3 regions of the Stappia sp. G46H5W genome follow, and region 1 is predicted to be linked to each of the others. Evidence: predicted binding sites of a transcription regulator. Region 1 holds the regulator's gene; each other region holds the start of a gene.
What was found. The regulator LexA, encoded in region 1, represses DNA repair genes until DNA is damaged. The targets are predictions, from matches to a motif close to TGTTCNNNNTGTGTTCNG.

Region 1 (4,372 bases):
ATCGGGCGCGGAGCGTGACACTGACCGGCTTTGCGGAGGAGGTCGAGCGCACCGACCGCGGCACGCGGTTGCTGCTGCGCGTTGCGGGGATAGAGCGGCTGCAAGCGTCAGCAATACCCTACCGGGTCCGCGTGTCGCTGCGCGGCGACCCCGAAGGCGAGAGGATCTCTGTCGGCGAGGCTGTACGGCTGCGCGCGAGGCTGATGCCGCCGTCGGCTGCCGTGATGCCCGGCGGCTACGACTTCGCCTTTCGTGCCTTCTTCGACGGCATCGGCGCCACCGGTTTTGCCTTCGGCGCGCCGAGCCGTATCGATCTGGGGCCGGCACCGCTGTCGCTACGGCTGAAAGCGGGGATCGCCGGTCTGCGTCAGGCGATTGCCGCCCGGATCATCGCCGCGCTTGGCGAGACGACGGCTGCCGCGCTTGCCATTGCGCTGATCACCGGCGACCGCTCTCGGATCCCAGAGCAGGTGACGGAGGCGCTGAGGACCGCCGGTTTGGCCCATATCCTGGCGATTTCCGGCCTGCATATGGCGCTGTTCGCCGGCTCGGTGTTCTTTGTCGTGCGGGCGCTTCTGGCGCTGTCCCCGCATCTGGTGCATGAGCGGCGGATCGATGCCTGGGCCGCCGTTGCGGCGATGTCGGCCGCCGTCTTCTATCTCGGCATTTCCGGTGCCTCCATCGCAACGCAGCGCGCCTTCCTGATGATCGTTCTGGTGTTTTCGGGGCGCATCTTCTCGCGGCGGGCCCTGACGCTGCGCAATGTCGCGATTGCCGTCCTGCTGATCCTTGCGATGCTGCCGGAAGCGCTGCTCGATCCCGGTTTCCAGATGTCCTTCGCCGCCGTGATTGCCCTGATCGCCGCCTATGAGGAAATAACCCGGCGGCGCGCAGCGCGCGAGCGCCAGGGGCCGATGGCGCCGCCGGGTCGTGGGGGGCTGCTGCAGGCCGCGACATCGGGCGCTGCGGGCTGGTTCTGGGGGCTTCTCTTGACCTCGCTGATCGCGGGCCTGGCGACAGGTGCCATCGGCGCCTATCACTTCCACCGAATCTCGCCGCTCGGTACGCTCGGCAATCTGCTGGCAATGCCGGTGGTGACACTCGTGGTCATGCCGTTCGCGGTGCTGGCGCTGGCCCTGCTGCCCTTCGGGCTGGAGGCCTTGCCGCTCGCGGCGATGGGCGCTGGCATCGATCTCGTGGTGGCGATGGCGAGTTGGGTCAGCAACCTGACGCCGGAGGACGGGGTGATCGGCGCGCCCTCGCTTGGCGGAACGCTACTGGTGGTGGCGGCAGGGCTTGTCGCCTGCCTCGCGCCGCGGGGATATCGCCCAGTCGCCCTGCTGCCGCTCGCCGCCTCCGTCCTGCTTTATGCCCTGCACCGGCAGCCGGACATGCTGATCTCGGCCACCGGCACGACCATTGCCGTGCGCGATGCGGTCGGGGCCTTGCGCGTTTCATCGCGCCCGAGCGGGTTCCTGCCGGAGGTCTGGTTGCGGGCGGAAGGCATCAGTGTGCAGCACCACGGGAACCGGCGTATCGCGGCCGGCGACCTTCGCTGCGACAAGCTGGCCTGTCTGGTGCGCGCGCATGGTCCGCCGGGGGCGGGTGCCGGGCACGGTGCCTCCGCAAATGCACCGCCGGGACTGGTGGCAGGGCCGGGACCGGAGCCCGTTGCAGCGGGGCAAGGCCCGCCTGCACTGCTGGTCTCGCTGGTGCGCGACAGCGCCGCCTTCGAAGAGGATTGCCGCAAGGCCGACATCATCGTCTCGGCGCTGATTGCCCCGCCCGATTGCCGGGCAAGGCAGGTGTTCGATGGGGCGCGACTTGCCCGGGACGGTGCTGTCGCGCTCTATTTCAGTGCGCCAGGCGCCTCGGCCGCATCTCGATCAACGCCCGCACTGCCGCCGTCGACCGCGCCGCCCTCATCGATGGCAGGTGGCACGCTCGCCGTCACAGTACGTCCGAGCTACGGGTCTCGCAGGCCCTGGACGCCGAGATAGCTTGCCGGCGAAAACCCGTCAGGCGTATGCCATAGCCGTCAGTAGCGGCGGAACAGCGAGACGAGCTTGCCCTGGATGCGCACGCGTCCTGGACCGAAGATGCGGGTTTCGTAGGCCGGGTTTGCGGCCTCCAGCGCAACGGACGCGCCCTTCTTGCGCAGGCGCTTCAACGTCGCTTCCTCGTCGTCGATCAGGGCGACGACGATGTCGCCGCTGTCGGCGCTGTCGGAACGGCGGATCACCACGGTGTCGCCGTCGAGAATGCCGGCCTCGATCATGGAATCGCCGCGGACTTCCAGTGCGTAGTGCTCGCCGTTGCCGAGCAGGTCGGCAGGCATGGCGATGGTGTGGCTGTGGGACTGGATCGCCTCGATCGGTACGCCGGCGGCGATGCGGCCCATGACCGGGATCTCGACGCTGTCATTGGCCGCGGGCGGTGGGGCAGGGGCCGTTTCCACCGGCGGCGTCTTGCCGAGAGATCCTTCGATGACGGAGGGCGAGAAGCCCAGGCCGCGCTGCGAGGCAAGGCCGAGCGCAACCGATTCCGGCAGCTTGACGATCTCCAGCGCCCGGGCGCGGTTCGGCAGGCGGCGAATGAACCCGCGCTCTTCCAGCGCGGTGATCAGCCGGTGGATGCCGGACTTGGACCGCAGATCGAGCGCGTCCTTCATCTCGTCGAACGAGGGAGGAACACCGGTTTCCTTCAGCCGTTCGTGGATGAACAGGAGCAATTCGTGCTGCTTGCGCGTCAACATGCGCTTGGGTCCCCCGCTCTGGCTCGCAAGGCCTGGCCGATATCGGCCGGCTGCTGCCGATCGCTGCCTGCGACTCAGGTTATGTACAAATCATGAACATAGTCTAACCGTTCCTGCCTTGTTCCACAATGCCCATAGGGAACGAAACGGGAAGCGGTAGGGCGCGGGGGCGGCTCAGCCCTGCGGCAGGCGCAGGACCGGCACCGGCGTGCCGGCGGGCAGGGGGGGCGCATGGGGCGGGCGCACCACCAGCGCATCGGCGCGGGTGAGCGTTGCCAGCATGGAGGAGTCCTGCCGCTCGAACGGGGCGACACGCTCCGTGCCGTCGTCCTGGCGCAGGATGCGCGCCCGCAGATAGTCCTCGCGCTGGTCGTTGTCGCCGATATCGGCGGTCAGCGGCAGCAGTTCGGCATCGCGCCGGCGCGGCGGGCGGCCAAGCAGGGCGTCGATCAGCGGACGCAGGAAAAGCACGCCGCAGACGAGGCTTGAGACCGGATTGCCCGGCAGGCCGAGTACGCGCATGCCCTCGATGCGGCCGGCCATCAGCGGCTTGCCCGGCCGCATGGCGATGCGCCAGAAGCCGAGTTCCATGCCGGAGGCGGCAAGCACTTCCTGCACCAGGTCGTGGTCGCCGACGGAGGCCCCGCCAAGCGTAACAAGGATTTCGGCCCCGGCGGCTCGCGCCTCGGCGATCTTCTCCGCGATATGCTCGCGCCGGTCGGAGGCGATGCCGAGCTGCAGCGGCTCGCCGCCGCAATCCTCGACCAGGGCGGCAATGCCGGCATGGTTGGAAGCGATGATCTGATCCGGCCCCGGCTGCTCGCCCGGCTCGACCAGTTCGTCGCCGGTGGCGAGGATCGCCACCTTCGGCCGACGGCGCAGCTCCAGCACGGGATGGTTCATGGCCGCCGCCAGCGCAAGGCGGCGATAGTCGAGCCGCGTTCCGGCGGTGAGCAGCACCTCGCCAACCTTGAAATCAAGCCCGGCGGGCCGCACGAACTTGCCCGACGGCGCGCTTTCCAGCGCGGTGACGCGCTCGCCGTCGCGTGTCGCGTTTTCCTGGATCAGGATTGTGTCGCTGCCTTCGGGAAGCGGAGCGCCGGTGAAGATGCGCACGGTCTCGCCCGCCCCGATGGCGCCGGTGAAGGCGCGGCCCGCGGGGGCTTCGCCGATCAGCTTGAGCACGGCCGGAACGGTGGCGATATCGGCCGCGCGCACGGCATAGCCGTCCATGGCGGAGGCGGCAAAGGGCGGCTGGGTGCGGGTCGCGGCAAGGTCGGCGGCGAGGATGCGGCCGTTGGCGCGGGCGAGCGGCACGGTCTCGGACCCGACAGGCTCGACGCCGCCGAGAAGTCGCGACAGGGCTTCGTCGACCGAGATCAGCGCCATGTCAGCCGTGCCTCATGTCCGTTGGCCTCGTGTCAGGCGGGGGTCGTTTCGCTCGCCGCGGTCCAGTCGCCGGACTTGCCGCCGGACTTGGCGACGACGCGGATGCCCTCGATGGTCATGCCGCGGTCAACGGCCTTGGCCATGTCGTAGATCGTCAGGCAGGTGACCGAGCAGGCGGTCAGCGCCTCCATCTCGACGCCGGTCTGGCCCGAAACGCGGGCCATCGCG
Region 2 (4,372 bases), on a different contig from region 1:
GATGGTCACCTTGCCGGAGAGCACGCGCACCTCGTGGACGAAGAGGCCATCCGCCTTCTTCTGGGTGTCGGTGACTTCCAGCTCGACACCGCCCTCGCCGCGCATGCGGCCCGTGTCGCCGACCTGGCCGCCGGACTCGCCGTAGAACGGCGTCTGGTTGAGCACGACGAAACCGGTCTCGCCTTCCTTCAGCTCCATCGCCTCGCCGCCGTCGCGCACCATGGCGGTGACGACGCCCTCGGCGGTCTCGGTGTCGTAGCCGAGGAAATCGGTCGCGCCGCAACGCTCCTTCAGCGTGAACCACACCGTGTCGGTGGCCGCCTCGCCGGAGCCGGACCAGGCGGCACGCGCCTCGGCACGCTGGCGCTCCATCGCGGTGTTGAAGGCCTCGAGATCGACGCTGACGCCGCGTGCGCGCAGCGCGTCCTGCGTCAGATCGAGCGGGAAGCCGTAGGTGTCATAGAGCTTGAAAGCCGTCTCGCCGTCGAACTCGGCGCCCTCGCCAAGGCCGGCGCTGGCATCGTCGAGGAGAGTGAGGCCGCGGGCCAGCGTCTTGCGGAAGCGCCGCTCCTCGAGCTTCAGCGTCTCGGTGATCAGGGCCTCGGCGCGGGTCAGCTCCGGATAGGCCCGGCCCATCTCGCGCACCAGGGTCGGCACCAGGCGCCACATCAGCGGCTCCTCGGCGCCCAGCAGATGCGCATGGCGCATGGCGCGGCGCATGATCCGGCGCAGGACGTAGCCGCGGCCCTCGTTCGAGGGCAGAACACCGTCGGCGATCAGGAAGCTGGCGGAGCGCAGGTGATCGGCGATCACCCGGTGGCTGGCACGCTGCGCGCCCTCAGCCTCGACGCCGACCGCGTTTTCCGAGGCCGAGATCAGCGCGCGGAACAGGTCGATGTCGTAGTTGTCATGCACGCCCTGCAGTACGGCGGCAACGCGCTCCAGCCCCATGCCGGTGTCGATGGACGGCCGGGGCAGGTTGATGCGCTCGCCCGGCAGCTGCTCGTACTGCATGAAGACGAGGTTCCAGATCTCGATGAACCGGTCGCCATCCTCTTCCGGCGAGCCCGGAGGGCCGCCCCAGATGTGGTCGCCGTGATCGTAGAAGATCTCCGAGCACGGGCCGCAGGGGCCAGTGTCGCCCATCGCCCAGAAATTGTCCGAGGTCGGGATGCGAATGATCTTGTCCTCGGACAGGCCGGCGATCTTCTTCCACAAGGAGAAGGCCTCGTCGTCCTCGGCATAGACCGTCACCAACAGCCGGTCCTTCGGCAGCGCGAATTCCTTGGTGATCAGGTTCCAGGCGAGCTCGATGGCCCGGTCCTTGAAATAATCGCCGAAGGAGAAATTCCCCAGCATTTCGAAGAAGGTGTGATGGCGGGCGGTGTAGCCGACATTGTCGAGGTCGTTGTGCTTGCCGCCGGCGCGCACGCATTTCTGCGCGGTCGTCGCGCGCTGGTAGTCGCGCTTCTCCAGACCGGTGAAGACGTTCTTGAACGGCACCATGCCCGCATTGGTGAACATCAGGGTCGGGTCATTGCGCGGCACAAGCGGGCCGGATGCCACGATCTCATGACCGTTGCGCCCGAAATACTCGAGAAAGGCAGACCGGATTTCGTTTACGCCGCTCATCAGGATCCCATCCGTTGCGCCGCGCCTGCCCGCCTGTCCCGCGGTCTTCGAATGGTCCGGAAGGGGGAGCGCGCCTGTCTTCGTTCTTGTGCCCGCTTTTAGCTTTGTGGCGACAGCAAGTCCAGCGCGCGCCTTGCCTGCAACAGCCTCTTGCACCCGCAAAACCGGGCAAATCAAAAGCCGGCCCCGCAAGCCGCCGCCGCTCGACGTTCACGGCGGACGCTGCCCGGTTGCCGCAAGCCCCCTCGCACACACCTGCCCAAAAGCAAACAGCCGCCCGATGGGGCGGCTGCAGCTGGGTCTTACTCGTCGGCGGAGCCGTCGTCCTCGGTTTCCGAGAAGGGATCGGTGATCCGCTCCGCGATCAGGCCGGCATTCTGCCGGATCGCCAGCTCGATCTCTTCGGCCGCCTCCGGATTGTCGCGCAGGAACTGCTTGGCGTTCTCCCGGCCCTGGCCCAGCCGCTGGCTGTTGTAGGAGAACCAGGCGCCCGACTTCTCGACGATGCCGCCCTTGACGCCGAGATCGATGAGCTCGCCCATCTTCGACACGCCCTCGCCATAGATGATGTCGAACTCGACCTGACGGAAAGGAGGAGCCAGCTTGTTCTTCACCACCTTGACGCGGGTCTGGTTGCCGACCACCTCGTCGCGGTCCTTGATCGCGCCGATGCGGCGGATGTCGAGGCGCACGGAGGCGTAGAACTTCAGGGCGTTGCCGCCGGTCGTCGTCTCGGGCGAACCGAACATCACGCCGATCTTCATGCGGATCTGGTTGATGAAGATGACCATGCACTTGGAGCGCGAGATCGAGGCCGTCAGCTTGCGCAGCGCCTGGCTCATCAACCGCGCCTGCATGCCCGGCAGGCTGTCGCCCATCTCGCCGTCGAGCTCGGCCTTCGGCGTCAGCGCGGCGACCGAGTCCACCACCAGCACGTCGATGGCGCCGGAGCGCACCAGCGTGTCGGCAATTTCCAGCGCCTGCTCGCCGGCATCCGGCTGGGAGATCAGCAGGTCGTCGATATTGACGCCGAGCTTGCGCGCATAGATCGGATCGAGCGCGTGCTCCGCGTCGATGAAGGCGCAGATGCCGCCCTTCTTCTGGGCCTCGGCAACGGTGTGCAGGGCCAGCGTGGTCTTGCCCGACGATTCCGGCCCGTAGATCTCGACGATACGGCCGCGCGGCAGGCCGCCAATGCCCAGCGCAATGTCGAGGCCGAGCGAGCCGGTCGACACGGTCTGGACCTCGACCACCTGGCCCTGACCCATCTTCATGATGGAGCCCTTGCCGAAGGCGCGTTCGATCTGTGAAAGGGCGGCGTCGAGCGCCTTGTTCTTGTCCATCTGCATGCCTTCGACCAAGCGGAGTGAATTCTGTGCCATGAGGCTGCCATCCTTATTTCACGCCGCGCCCGGCGATTCAAACTGCGCTTTTGTACCATCTTTGTTCTCATTGCGCAATCGAGCATAAGATACTGAATTAAAAGATATATTCAAAAAATGTTCCGCTATTGTTCATGAAGCAGCTGCCCTGAACGGTAACTGCAGATCACCGAGAATCGGTTGCGCTCACCGGCGACGGGAGTGCGCACGGCCCAGCAGAGCGGCGCGAGCGGGACATATGCCGTACCCGGCAGGCGAACCGGCGAGCCCGCCGCGGAGCAGTCGGACGGCTTCAAACCCAGGTCTGTTCCACGCCGTTCTCGATGACGTGTACGACACCCTGCGGCTCTTTCAGACGCAGGATCTGCGCATCGTCGAGCCCGAGGCAGATGCCGCGGATGACCTTGCCGATCTGGCCGTGTGCCACCGCCATCGTCGGACGCGAGAGCGTGCCGAGCCAGCGGCTGGCCCGCTCGCGAAGGTCGGCGAGGGTTTCCCCGCCCGGCGCGCCGAAATACCAGTCGTGGTCCGGCTTGCCGGCCATATGCACGGGAAACCGCTCGATCATCTCGGGCTTGGTGAGGCCGCTGAGACGCCCCAGGTCGATTTCCTTGAGCAGGTCCGTTGCGACCGGCCGAAAGTCGAAATGCTGCCGGATATTGGCGATCGTCTCCTGCACCCGGCCGATGGGGCTCGCCACCTGGTCGTAGCCGTCTGGCGAACCCAGCTCCCGCGCCAGGATCTCGCCAAGCCGCTGCGCCTGTCGCTGGCCTGTCTGCGTCAGCGGAGAGTTCAGGTGCCCCTGGGCACGACCGGCCAAGTTCCACTCGGTTTCGCCATGACGCATGAAGACAAGTCGCGGGTGCTGCAAGGGATCGGTCCGCCATGGCTACGGGGCATGCGCTCGAAATGCGCCGAAGAGCCATCCGGCTACCCTTGCTGGTCGGAAAAATCAACGCACGCCGGAGACACACGCTCGGTCGCCGGTGGCGGCACGCCGGCAAAGCCCCTCCCCTCGCATTGCGCGAGCCGGTATAAGCGGCGAAAGGACAAAGGCCGGAGACCCGCCCGCATGCCGATTGCCGCCTTCGGCGCCATTCATCTCGACACGATCGCCCATGCGGACCGCCGGATCCTGCGCGAAACCTCGACGCCGGCAGCACTTGCCGTACGGCCCGGCGGCGTCGCGACCAATGTGGCGCGTGCGTTGGCGCGGCTCGACTGCCGCATCGCGCTGGCCGGCCGGCTGGGGCGCGAGGCGGAGGCCGACGGGCTGCTGGTGCAGCTGACGACAGAAGGCGTGGACACCGCAGCCATCCGCCGCAGCGACCTGCCGAGCGGGCGCTATCTCGCCCTGC
Region 3 (4,372 bases), on a different contig from region 1:
CGACCGCGCCATCGTCACCGACGACGTGGAAAAGATCCGGGCGGTGGTAAAGGCCTGGACCGCCTCGCCCGATGTGGATGTGGTGATCACCACCGGTGGCACCGGCTTCACCGGACGCGATGTAACGCCGGAGGCCATCGAGCCGCTGTTCGAGAAGAAGATGGACGGCTTTTCCGAGGTCTTCCACCGGATCTCCTACGACAAGATCGGCACCTCGACGATCCAGTCGCGCGCGACCGGCGGCGTTATCGCCGCGACCTATGTCTTCGTCCTCCCCGGCTCCCCCGGCGCCTGCAAGGATGCCTGGGACGGCATTCTCAAGTGGCAGCTCGACTACCGGCACATGCCCTGCAACTTCGTGGAGATCATGCCCCGGCTCGACGAGCACCTGAAGCGCGGCAAGCTGCGCGAGGCGTGACGCGTCCGAAATCCTCCCCCTCACCTTCACGGATGCGTGATTGCCGCTTTCCGCCATGCCGGCGGGGCCTAAGTGCCGCAGCGGAGCTTTGTTGATCCCAACGGGAGGGTTTCAGGACATGATCGAACTCAGTCTCAACCGCAGGACGCTTCTGACCGGCGCCGCCGTCGGCGCTCTCGCCGCCCCGGCCATCGTTTCCGGCGCGGCGCGGGTGCGGGCGGAAGCGCCGATGCTCGGCACCGCCACCCCGAGCTTCAACCGCATCAAGTTCGGCGACTTCGAGATCACCACCATTCTCGACGCCGCGCGCGCAATGGACGGGCCGCACCCGATCTTCGGCGAAAACCAGGAGGCCGGAGCGGTCGCCGAGCTTCTGGAGGCCAACAACCTGCCGTCCGAGAAGATGGTCAACGGCTTCACGCCGGTGCTCGTCAACACCGGATCCCAGCTCGTCCTCTTCGACACGGGCCTTGGCGGCGATGCCGGCACGCTGGCGAGCCAGCTGTCCGCCGCCGGCTACACGCCCGACCAGGTGGATATCGTGGTGCTGACCCACATGCACCCGGACCATATCGGCGGCCTGATGAGCGGCGGCGCGCCGACCTATCCGAACGCCCGCTATGTCGCCGGCCAGGCCGAGTACGACTTCTGGTCGGCCGAAGAGCGCATGTCCGGCCCGACCGAGCGCGTCGCCACGCTCGTGCGCTCCAACGTGACGCCGCTGGCCGAGAAGATGACCTTCATCGGCGATGGCGGCGAGGTGGTCTCGGGCATCACCGGCATCGACACGTCCGGCCACACGCCGGGCCACATGTCGTTCCACGTGGAGAGCGGCGGAAAGCGGCTGCTGATCTGGGGCGATGTCGCCAACCACTTCGTCGCCTCGATCCAGCGGCCGGACTGGCATGTCCGCTTCGACATGGACAAGGAGAAGGCGGCGGCGACCCGCAAGCGCATCTTCGACATGGTGGCGACCGACAAGGTTCCGGTGACGGGCTATCACATGCCCTTCCCGGCCCTCGGCTACATCCAGGCGGCCGGCGAAAGCTATCGCTGGACCCCGGCGGCCTATCAGTTCGCGCTCTAGGAGATTCGGTTTTCCGGCATTGCGCCGGCGCACCACCTGCAGCCCCGGAGCATCTCCGGGGCTGTTTCATTTGGTTCAGCCCCTGTCTTTTTTACCTATGAATATCCAGCAACGCGCCGGAACCCCGCAGTTTTCCTGAAGTCACCAGGTTTCACAATCCGGACACATCTTTGTTACGCCATTGTTTCTCCCCGAAAAGACCCCTTGAACAACGCGGACGAGCCCAGATGGGACGCCACCTTTTCTCTCGTGGACGGCACGACGCCCCCACCGGTACACACAGACCCAGACCTGCGGTACCGAATACAGGCTCACATGGAGGCCAACACCATGAAGAGAACGATCATCGCCCTTGCGGCCCTCACCTTTGCCGGCACCGCCTACGCCCAGGACACGTCCTTCGCGACGGCCGACGCCGACCAGAGCGGCGACCTGACCTTCACCGAGGTCACTGCCGTGATGCCGAACGCGACCGAGGAGGCGTTCACCGCCGCCGACACCGACGGCAACGGCACGCTGTCCGAGGCCGAATACACGGCCATGCTCGAGAAGAGCGGCGGCTGATCCAGCCACCGCTACCTGCCCGACCGCCCCGTCTCTCCCTGCAGAGACGGGGCGGTCTGCATTTCGGCCCCTGTTTCTTTGCCCCTCCTCTTCCCCGCCTCGTCTGCCCGCTTCCCAGGCGGATTTGTTCCTGTTATGTTCCGAGCCATCGATCCACAGGGAACATCCGGGAAGTCCCATGGCCAGTCCGGCACACACGCGCCCTACCGATACCGATCTGCCGGACGCCTCCGAGGAGGCGCTGTCGGCCAGCGTCAACGCCCATCGCGGCCGCGGCCGGGCCGCCGGCCTCAACATGGCCGGCCGCTACGAGAAGGAGAGCCGCGACAGTTTCGACGACGGCTGGGGCAGCCTCGACGAGCTTCCCCCGCTCAAGACCCATGTGCAGGAAGAGCGGGCGCGCACCATCATCACGCGCAACGAATCGCCGGACATTTCCTTCGACCGCTCGATCAATCCCTATCGCGGCTGCGAGCACGGCTGCATCTACTGCTTCGCCCGGCCCAGCCACGCCTATATCGGCCTGTCCCCCGGTCTCGACTTCGAGACGCACCTGACGGTGAAGCCCAACGCGGCCGAGCTGCTGGAGCGCGAGCTGTCGAGCCCGAGCTACAGTCCGCGCACCATCGCCATCGGCACCAACACAGACCCCTATCAGCCGATCGAGCGGGAGCGGAAGCTGATGCGCGAGATCCTCTCCGTGCTCGACCGGTGCAACCACCCGGTCGGCATCGTCACCAAGTCGGCGCTTGTGCTGCGCGATCTCGACATCCTGGCGCCGATGGCCGAGCGCGGGCTGGTGCGTGTCGCCCTCTCCGTCACCACGCTCGACCGCAAGCTCGCCCGCGCGATGGAACCGCGCGCCGCAACGCCGGCCAAGCGGCTGGAGGCGATCCAGGGCCTGTCGCAGGCCGGCATTCCCACCTCCGTGATGATCGCGCCGGTGATCCCGGCACTCACCGATTCGGAGATGGAACGGATCCTGGACGCGGCGTGCGAGAACGGCGCCACGGGGGCCGGCTACATCCTGTTGCGTCTGCCCATCGAAGTCAGCCCGCTGTTCCGCGACTGGCTGCTGCGCCACCGGCCGGACAGCTTCCGCCATGTCATGAACCTCATCCGCTCCATGCGCGGGGGCAAGGACTACGATGCCCAATGGGGCAAGCGCATGCGCGGCGACGGACCCTATGCCAAGCAGCTCGCCAACCGTTTCGCCCTCGCCTGCAAGCGGCTGGGGCTCAACCGCAGCCGCAAGTCGCTGACCACCGAGCTGTTCATCCCGCCGACCGCCGGCGGTGTGCAGCTTCAGCTGTTCTGAGACAAAACCGCGCAAGCCCGGTGGATTTCGAAAGATTGCGGTTGCGCCGGCGCGCGCCAGGCGGAACCTTGGTGTCATGTATCTTTCGCTGTCCACCGCGCTCGAACTTGCCCTGCCGGCAGATCTCGACCCCTCGGCCGAGCACGCCTTGTCGCGGCAGTTCGAAGGACGGCTCGCGGGCATCGACGAGGCGGGCCGCGGCCCGTGGTCCGGTCCGGTTGCCGTTGCCGCCGTCATTCTCGACCATCAGGCGGTCCCCGACGGGCTGGCCGATTCCAAGAAACTGACCGAGGCGCGCCGCGAGCAGCTCTACGAGGAGATCCTCGAGACCTCCTTCGTGGCAGTCGCGCTCGCCTCGCCGCGCGAGATCGATGCGCGCAACATTCGCGCGGCAACGCTGCGCGCCATGGCCCGCGCGGCCCGCGCCCTTCCCGTTGCCCCGCTCGCCTGCCTGATCGACGGGCGCGACGTGCCCCCCGGCCTGCCCTGCCCGGGACAGGCCGCCATCAAGGGCGACGGGCGGCTCTTGTGCGTTGCCGCTGCCTCCATCGTCGCCAAGGTCACCCGCGACCGGCTGATGGCCCGCATGGACCAGGTCTTTCCCGATTACGGCTTTGCCGGGCACAAGGGCTACGGCACCGCCCGCCACGCCGCCGCACTTGCCGAGATCGGCGCCTGTCCGCTGCACCGTCGCAGCTTCCGCCCGGTCGCCGTGGCCCTCGGCCTGCGCGACGACTAGGCGGGGCGGAGATGCCGGAAGAGGGCAGAGCGCAGGAGCGGCGGAAACGATCCTCCGACATGAACCCCAAGCGCAGGATGTCATCCCGGTTTCGGCGAAGCCGAAGACCGGGAACCAGTAACCCCGAAAGGTAACGGCTCAGGCCCTAGCGCTGCCGCCAGACAGCCGGAGACGGCTGGCTTGGCGCCACCATCCGCTTCGGCGGATACTGGATACCCGCCTTCGCAGGTATGACAGCCGAGGATG

Region 2: the regulator LexA is predicted to act here: its motif matches at 3,066-3,083, upstream of recA (recombinase RecA).
Region 3: the regulator LexA is predicted to act here: its motif matches at 2,195-2,212, upstream of ACVJ6E_RS04640 (PA0069 family radical SAM protein).

What each region holds. Positions count from the first base shown of each region.
Region 1 is NZ_JBZFLL010000002.1:628,282-632,653, forward strand. Features, by position in the region: gene ACVJ6E_RS08580 (ComEC/Rec2 family competence protein) at 1-2,000, shown strand, start outside; gene lexA (transcriptional repressor LexA) at 2,039-2,755, opposite strand; gene ACVJ6E_RS08590 (molybdopterin molybdotransferase MoeA) at 2,930-4,144, opposite strand; gene moaC (cyclic pyranopterin monophosphate synthase MoaC) at 4,177-4,372, opposite strand, start outside.
Region 2 is NZ_JBZFLL010000003.1:128,677-133,048, forward strand. Features, by position in the region: gene alaS (alanine--tRNA ligase) at 1-1,632, opposite strand, end outside; gene recA (recombinase RecA) at 1,935-3,014, opposite strand; gene ACVJ6E_RS10845 (histidine phosphatase family protein) at 3,307-3,861, opposite strand; gene ACVJ6E_RS10850 (PfkB family carbohydrate kinase) at 4,087-4,372, shown strand, end outside.
Region 3 is NZ_JBZFLL010000001.1:1,111,975-1,116,346, forward strand. Features, by position in the region: gene moaB (molybdenum cofactor biosynthesis protein B) at 1-418, shown strand, start outside; gene ACVJ6E_RS04630 (MBL fold metallo-hydrolase) at 537-1,505, shown strand; gene ACVJ6E_RS04635 (EF-hand domain-containing protein) at 1,836-2,069, shown strand; gene ACVJ6E_RS04640 (PA0069 family radical SAM protein) at 2,248-3,387, shown strand; gene rnhB (ribonuclease HII) at 3,464-4,126, shown strand.